One region of the Roseateles sp. SL47 genome, then DNA from elsewhere that is predicted to be linked to it. Evidence: riboswitches for the same ligand, from Rfam matches in the RefSeq annotation. Region 1 holds a riboswitch; the other holds the start of a gene.
The links. A riboswitch is a leader RNA that binds a small molecule or an ion and turns the genes downstream of it on or off. The one in region 1 is predicted to bind cobalamin.
Positions count from the first base shown of each region.

Region 2: linked by a shared signal. The riboswitch ahead of OU995_RS01625 (energy-coupling factor ABC transporter permease) and the one ahead of OU995_RS05955 (TonB-dependent receptor domain-containing protein) in region 1 are both predicted to bind cobalamin.

Region 1 covers NZ_CP113068.1:1,356,171-1,360,358, forward strand. The annotation lists gene OU995_RS05955 (TonB-dependent receptor domain-containing protein) at 1-1,767, opposite strand, end outside; cobalamin riboswitch at 1,854-2,100, opposite strand; gene ribA (GTP cyclohydrolase II) at 2,180-2,743, opposite strand; gene OU995_RS05965 (methyl-accepting chemotaxis protein) at 3,078-4,188, shown strand, end outside.
Region 2 covers NZ_CP113068.1:402,307-406,494, reverse strand. The annotation lists gene OU995_RS01635 (CbiQ family ECF transporter T component) at 1-580, opposite strand, end outside; gene OU995_RS01630 (energy-coupling factor ABC transporter substrate-binding protein) at 570-1,118, opposite strand; gene OU995_RS01625 (energy-coupling factor ABC transporter permease) at 1,115-1,795, opposite strand; cobalamin riboswitch at 1,925-2,143, opposite strand; gene OU995_RS01620 (phosphocholine-specific phospholipase C) at 2,174-4,188, opposite strand, start outside.

The DNA of each region.
Region 1 (4,188 bases):
GGCGCCCAGCGGTTCGACGAGGTCCGGACGGGCGCCGACCTCGGTCAGCGTGGCCCCCACGCTCCACACGCCGGGCGTGTAGTCCGCCGACAGGCTTTCCTGATGGGCGGCCCGGCGTGGCAGCCGGTCCCCGGTGAGGCGATCGCGGGCATCCAGGAAGTCCACCGTGGCCTGCAGGCTCAGGTCGCCGATGCGGTGCCCGCCCAGCAGGCTCACGCCCTTGATCAACGCCCGCGAAACATTGTTGGCGCAGCCGAAGTAGCCATCCGGGCAGGAGGTGCCGGTGCTGTCGCTGTCGTAGCCGATCAGGTTGCGCACCTTGTTGCGATAGACCGTGGCCGAGGCCGTGCTGCTGCCAGACACCCAATTCAGCCCCAGTTCCACGCTGCGGCCCTGCTCCGGCTTGAGGGTGCTGACGCCGTAACCGGGGTAGTAGAGGTCGTTGAAGGTGGGCGCGCGGAAGCTGGTGCCGGCCAGGGCCCGCAACTTCAGCGTCGAGCTCAGCGCATAACTGGCGCCCAGGCCGCCCGTGGTGTGGGTACCGTAGGCCGAGTTGTCGTCGCTGCGCAGGCTGGCTTCCACCGACGCGGGGCCGAAACCGCCGGTATAGCCGGCGAAGTAGCCGTTGTTGGTGCGCTCCGGGGCATCGGCATACACGTCCCCCATCACCTTTTCTGCCACCCGCTCATAACCGAGCACCACCTGCTGGCCGGGGGCCAGTTGCAGTGCGTTTTGCCAGGTGAACTGATTGCGGTCGGTTTCGTAGCGGGCCAGCACCGTGCCGCCGCTGCGCGAGTCGTCGGTGTTGCGGGCCAGTTGCAGCGAGGTGGTCCACATCGGGTTGATCACACCACGATAGTCGGCCGCCACCTGGCGCGTTTCCAGGTGATTGCGGAAATCCGGCGTGTTGTCCGGCAGGTAGTCCGGGGCCAGGTATTCGCTGCTGTCGTACTGGTTGTTCAGCCGGCTCTGGGTGGCACTGATGCCGATGCGATGGCCCTCCAGCGGCGTGAAGCCCAGGCGGGCGCTGGCCACGGTGCGGCGGAACCCGTCGTCGTCGGGGTTGTAGTTGCCGTAGGCGTCGTTGGGGCGCACGGCAGACACCCCGCGGGAACTGTCATGGGCCAGGCTGGCGGCATAGTCGAAACCGCCCTGGGCGCCGCTGATGGCGATGTCGCTCTCGCGCGAGCGGTAGTCCCCCACGGCCACGTGGGCGGTGAGGTTCAGGGGGCCGCGTCCCTTTTTGGTGAAGATCTGGATCACGCCGCCGACGGCGTCCGCCCCATACAGGCCGGAGGCGGGACCTCGCAGCACCTCGATGTGGTCGATCTCGCTCAGGCTCATCGATTCAAAGGCGGCCTGGCCCAGGGTGGCGGAACCGACCCGCACGCCGTCAATCATCACCACGGTGCTGCTGGTGGTGGTGCCGCGCAGCAGGTAGCCGGAACTCTGGCCGGGGCCGCCGGTACGGGTGATCTGCAGGCCGGCGTAACGGCGCAGGGCGTCTTCCACCGAAGCGGCGCCGCTGTCGCGCAGCGTGTCGGCGCCAATCAGCACCACATCGGCCACGCTGTCCTTCAGCGGCTGGGCCTCGCGGGTGCCCACCACGATGACGGGTTGCAGGGGGGATGTGCCGGATGCGGCGGGCGCGGAGGTCTGTGCGAACAGCGGTGCCGAAGCGGCCGGGACGAGCAGGGACAGGGCCATGACGCGAGGCAGCGCCAGGGACAGGGCGCGAGGGAGCGCGCGCAGGGAGGGATGTGTCATGCAGCGAAGGAGTACAGCAGGGCGCACGGTGGCCGCTTCCCCGCGGCCGGATGCGAACATGGCCCCGCGCACCGGATGCACCGGATGCGTCAGGGCCTCCTGTTGGCCGGTATCCGGGCTGGCAGACGCCTCACCATCGCGGCCTTCCCAGAGCATGACTCCAGTGGCCAGGGACGACGGCGGCGCGACCACCAGGGGCGCGCGGTCTGCTTACCGTTGCGGGGGCAGCTCAGGTTGGGGCTGGCGCGGGTGCGGCCTGGAGCCCTTCCTGATTCCCGTTGAACTGCGCCGGCCGGACAGCCGGGCGCGAGCACCAACGGGCGCGATGATAGCGAGGCCGTGGCCGGACCGATGTGGCGCGGGCGCCACCGCAGCCCCCCAAGGCGAGGCTTACGCCGGCCTCATTCCAGCCTCATTCCAGGTAATGGCCCATGCGCTTGCGCTTGGTTTCCAGGTAGCGCTCGTTGTGGGGATTGGGCGCAATGCGGATGGGCACCAGCGCCTCGACCTCGATGCCGCCCTTCACCAGGGCATCCACTTTCTGTGGATTGTTGGTGATCAGGCGCACGCTGCTGATGCCCAACATGCAGAGGATGTCGATGGCATCGGCATAGTCGCGGGCATCTTCGGCGTGGCCCAGCTGCAGGTTGGCATCGATGGTGTCCACACCGGCTTCCTGCAGGGCGTAGGCGCGCAGCTTTTCCACCAGGCCGATGCCCCGGCCCTCATGGCCGCGCATGTAGATGACCACGCCGCCTTCTTCCTTGGAGATGAGCTCCAGCGCGGCATGCAGTTGCGGGCCGCAGTCGCAGCGCAGGGACTGGAAGACATCACCGGTGAGGCATTCACTGTGCAGGCGAAGCAGACCGCCACGGGCCTTGAGCGGGCCGGCCGACAACACCAGGTGCTCCGACCCGGTGGTGGGGCTGCGGAAGGCACGGGCCTGGAAATCGCCCATCGGGGACGGCAACTGCACCACTTCCCACTCCTGCGCTCCCTGGGAGCCCAAGGGGATTTTTTCACAGTGATTCACAACAGCCATCGTCCTAACCCAATTCCATCGTCACAGCGGCCCGGCAGATCAATGCCGGAAAACCCAGCAATTTAACTCTTATCAGCGTACACCTGCCGTCAAGGGGGTACTTGTGTCCGGCGCGGGCCGGTGGTTTTTGAAGGCACTGGCGACCCAGCACCGGAGAAGCAGTCCTGCCTCCTTGCCCCGCATTGTCGCGGCTTGGTGAGTCTGGTTGAGGATGCCGTCCGGCCAGGCCTGTGGTAGCTTGGGCACTCCAACTCCGGGGAGTGCTGACATGCGTCTGCTGTCCGATCTGCGCGTAGGGGTTCGATTGGGGCTGGGGTTTACCTTGCTTCTCTTGCTCATGCTGGGCATGGGCATCTTTTCGGTGACTCGTGTTGGAGATGTCCATGAGAAGGTCGAAGACCTGGCGACCAACTGGTTGCCGAGCACCCAGCAGCTGGGCGCCATCAACGAGGCGCTGAACCAGGTGCGCCGCGCGGAACTGCAGATGCTGCTGGGCGGCGATGCCAAGGCTTTGAAGGACGAGTCCGCGCGGATGGACACCCAGTGGGGCAAGATGCCCGATCTGATTAAGCGTTATGACGCCCGGGTCAGCAGCCCGGAAGAGCGTGCCGTGTTCGACGGCTTGCAGAAGCAGATCGCGCAGTATCGCGAGGTGCAGAACCGGCTGGTTAGCCTGTTGACGGCGGGCGAACGGGAGCAGGCCATGGTGTTGCAGCGCAGCGACTCCCGGACTGCCTTTCGCAGCACCACGGAATCGCTCAACAAGCTGGTGAAGATCAATGGTGATGGCGCCGAAGACGCCCATCAGCTGGCCCTGAGCAGCTATCGATCGGTGCTGTGGGCCATCTGGATCATGGTGGCGGTGGCGATCGGGCTGGGGGCCGCGATTGGCTGGGTGCTGACCCGGTCCCTGACGCATCCTTTGCGGGAGGCTTCCCAGACCGCCGACCGGATTGCCAATGGGGACCTCACCCGTGTGGCGCTGGCCACTCGCCACGACGAACTGGGCGATCTGCTGCGGGCCCTGGGCCGTATGCGGGAGGCCTTGCATCAGTCGGTGTCGGCCGTGCGGGACAGTGCCGACCAGATCGCCGAGGCCAGCCGGGAGGTGGCGGTGGGCAGCACTGACCTGTCCGCGCGCACCGAGCAGACAGCCTCCAACCTGGAGGAAACCTCGGCGGCCATGCATCAGCTCACCGATTCGGCCCGGCAGAGCGCCTCCTCCGCCCAGGAGGCCCGCAGCCTGGCCCATGAAGCGGCCAGCGTGGCCCAGCAGGGCGGGCAGATGGTGGGCCAGGTGGTGCAGACGATGGATGGCATCCAGCAGTCCTCCCGCCGCATTGCCGACATCATCGGCGTGATCGACGGGATTGCCTTCC
Region 2 (4,188 bases), 950 kb from region 1:
TCTGCACCGCCATCCGGCTGATCAGCAGTGCGCTGGATCGCAAGGCCTGACGGCGTCCGCCATAACCGAGCCGCGCACGCTGCGCGGTCAGGCCGTCCTGCATCGCTTCGGCCAGCACCGCCTGCATGCGGTAGGCCAGGGCCATCAGATCCAGCAGCAGGGCCGGCACATGCAGCCGGCGCAGCAGCCCCAGCAGATCGCCCAGCGGCGTGGTGAGGACCAGCAGCAGCAGGGTGGTGCACAAGGCTGCGGCACGGCTGACAATCATGGCCACCTGAGGCAGCAACTCGGGCGCGAGCCGCCAATGCAGACCGCTGTTCCCAGGAGCCAGCGTCACCAGCATCGTCAGGCAGGAGATGCACAGAAAGCCCAGCGGCGCCAGCGCCACTTTCAGATAGGCCTGCATCGGAACGCCCGCCGCCACCACAGTGAGTGTGGCCATCAGACCCGCGAGCGCGAGGGTGGTCCAAGGGGACGCAGCCAGCCAGGCCGCCGCCATGGCGCCGCCACAGAACAGGGCCTTGGCCGACGGCGCCAGGGGGCGCCACCGGCTGGCATAGGCCAGACGCTCAATGCTCACGGCGACCGTTCTGAGTGGGCGAGGGCATTCCTTCAGCGTCGACATCGGGCCGCCGGTCATGGGCCACGGAGATGCGCAGCTCCGCTGCGGCATCGACCGCATCTGCCGTATTGTCCGTAGCGGTGGCCGTACCCACCACATGGCCAGCAGTGGCAGCCTTTGCCGCCGCCGCACGTGCCCGCGACAGACCCAACCAATAACCGATCACCCCGGCGCCCGCTGCCGCCTGCAACGCAAACAGCAAGGACGCGATTTCATTGCTGGACGGTTCCAGCACCGGGCTGAACCAGGGTTTGTAATCCGGTGCGATCTGCGTGATGGCTTGCTGGGCACGGCTGTCCGCCCCTTCAAACAGCTCCCCTTCCGCGCCGCTGGCATTCGCCGGAGCCTTGCTCACCCACATCAGTGGGAGCGCCGTCAGTGCAAGCACCGCTGCCCACATCGTCCAGGTCGCGACCCGGCTCATTGGGGTGGCCGGCGCCTCGCTCATCGTCTCACTCACGCCATCCGATATCGGTGGGCGGATGCGCTGGCTCATGGTGCCGCCCTCCGCGCATGGGCCAGCACCGGCATGAGCCGCAGCTCACGCGCATTGAATTGCGCCATGGCATTCACGACCAACACCGTCAACAGCCCTTCGGTGATGGCCAGCGGCAGCTGGGTCAGCGCAAAGATGCCGGCGAATTTTTCGAAGGACAGCAGCACACCGCCCACCGGGTCCGGAAATGCCAGCGCCAGTTGCAGCGACGTGGTGACATAGGTGGCGAGGTCCCCCAGGCAGGCCGCCAGGAAGACGCACAGGCTGCGCCCCATCCCCAGCGCACAGCCCAGGCGGAACACACCGTACGCCACAAAGGGCCCCACGATGGCCATCGAAAAAACATTCGCCCCGAGCGTGGTCAAGCCGCCATGCGCCAGCAGCAGGGCCTGGAACAGCAGCACCACAAACCCCACCGGCACCATGGCCGCAGGCCCGAACAGCAGGGCCCCCAACCCCACGCCGGTGGGATGCGAACAACTGCCGGTGACCGAAGGCAGCTTCAGCGCCGACAGCAGGAAGGCAAACGCGGCACTGACGCCGAGCAGCATGCGGTGCTCGGGATGGGCGCGCAGGCGGCGGCCCATGGAGGCCAGGCCCCAGGCCAGAAAGGGTGCGGACGCCACCGTCCACGCAAGCGCATGCTTGAAAGGCAGGAAGCCCTCCATGATGTGCATTCGATACCTCCCGTCGAATGGTTCAAACTCGACACCAATCACGGGAGCTACGGCGGCAACATCAGCAACCACAAGGCCATCAAGGGCGGTGCGGTACCGACAGCGGCTTCCCTCGCCCCGGGGAATGGTGCTGACATCTCGCCATCGGGCCGGTATTCTGGCTCGCCGTCATCCTTGCCTGCGCCTTCCCGTGACATTCACAGTGGCTGGTATGCAGGTTCGTCTGGCTTACAGCAGCGGGGGCTGCACCGGACTGGTGGTGGGGCCTTGCGATCCCACCACGTCACCGGTTTCCCGTTTAACGCTCTTCCCCATCGGAAAGAACGCACCCAAGGCGAGGCGGATGTTAACCGCTTCGGGCGGTGGCGGGCATCTCGATCAACCCGCGACGCGGAATTGCTCGGTCACCGCCGCACCTTCCATGGCCGGGTCCGACACTGACGGCTGGCCGGTCTCGATGTGGCCCGCAAAGCGGCGCAGGAAGTCCGCCTGGCCGCCCACACGCACCGAGACGTCATACCAGTGGGCGCTGGTGGACACCGGAATCCGCAGTACGCTGCTGCTGCGTGACGGCACATTCACCGTCTGCGCCGGGACTTGCCGGTACTTGTTGTGTACCAGGGTGAAGCTGGCAGCCACCGGGCCGGTGTTGGTGAGCGTGAGCACCAGTTCACCGCTGGCCGGCTCGGCGCGGGCTCCCACATCCGGGTTGGGCTGGCCGGCGGCGGCCGCGCGTCGGGCATTGCCTGCCAGGTGGCGATGGAAGCCGTTGGGGCCCATCACCCACAGGTCGTAGGCACCACTGCTGGCCGGCGTGAAGCTGCCGGTGAGCTGCTTGCCCGGTTCCACCGTGTAGCGGCGTGGCAGCTCCGGGAGACGCAGGCGGTCGTACACATGGAACACCGCAGCGGCGCGGCCGGTGTTCTCGAAGTTCAGAGCGACGGTGGAGGCCCCCAGCGCGGCGGCCGGTGCAATCCGGGCGCTGACCTGCAGGTCATAAGGCAGTGGCCGTGCGGGCCGCACACCCGTGGCCTGGCTCGGTGCAACCACGCTGCCGGGAAGGACCGGGGTGGTGGTGCCGGGCAGCGCGCGGGCCCGGTTTGCCAGTGCGATGGTGGTGGGCAGCTTGGAGAAGAATTCGCTGTCCTCCGGGTCGGCGAAGTTGAAGCAGGAGGTCAGGTCACCGGCCACGGCGCGGCGCCAGGCGCTGATGTTGGGCTCCATCACGCCGAAGCGGGCCTCCACAAAGCGCAGGAAGGAGGTGTGGTCCGCCACCTGGGAGTTCACCCAGCCACCCTTGCTCCAGGGTGAGATCACATACATCGGCACACGCGGGCCCATGCCGTAGGGGCGGTGCAGGGTCTGCGGTGCGGAGCCATTCAGAATCTCGTGGTACTCACCGGTCGTGTCCACCGTGGAGGCACCCGCGAGCAGGGCCTTGGCGGGGTCCGCATCCCAGGCCACATACGACGGTGCGGCCGGGGGCGGCACATGGTCGAAGAAGCCGTCGTTTTCATCGAAGTTGACGAACAGCACGGTCTTGCTCCAGACCTCCGGATTGGCGGTCAGCGCATCCAGCACCTTGGCGGTGTAGTCCGCGCCCTGGGCGGGGCTGGACGGGCCGGGATGCTCGGAACCCTCGGCGGTGGCCACGATCCACGACACCTGCGGCAGGCGGTTGTTCAGCACGTCCTCGCGCAGCAGGTCCAGGTCGCGCGTGGAAATGCCGCGGTCTTTCAGGGCCTGTGAATATCCCGGGCGCTGATACCAACCGTCGCGGAAGACCTTGAAGCCGGCCAGCGAGTTGTCCGTGAAGTTGTCGTCCATGTTCTGGTAGACCTGCCAGCTGATGCCGGCGGCCTGCAGACGCTCGGGATAGGTCGTCCAGGTGTAGTCATCGGCGGGATTGGCGTTGAACCAATCGTGGCTGTTGTCGGTGGACGGGCCATTGCCTTTGCGCAGCGGGTCATTGGTGCCGGTCCAGAGAAAGAGCCGGTTGGTGTTGGTGCCCGTCTGTGTGGCGCAGTGGTAGGCGTCGCAGAGCGTGAAGGCATTCGCCAGCGCGTACTGGAAGGGCAGGTCGGCCGACTGGTAATGCCCCATCGAATGGTTCTGCTTGGCGCGCGGCCAGGCATTCATGCGGCCCTGGTCCCAGGCAGCCTGGGCATCGGTCCAGGAGTGGGGCGTGCCGCTCACCCGCATCACCGAAAAGTTCTGGGTGGTGTTGAGGTGGAAGGGCGCAATCGCCGGCACGGCGGTGCCGGCCACGGTGGGTTGCGTCCAGACGGTCTTGCCGACGATGCCGGCGGCCGGTTGATCCGCGACCGGGATCGGGAACGGATCGGCAAAACCACGCACGCCGTTGAGCGTGCCGAAGTAATGGTCAAACGACC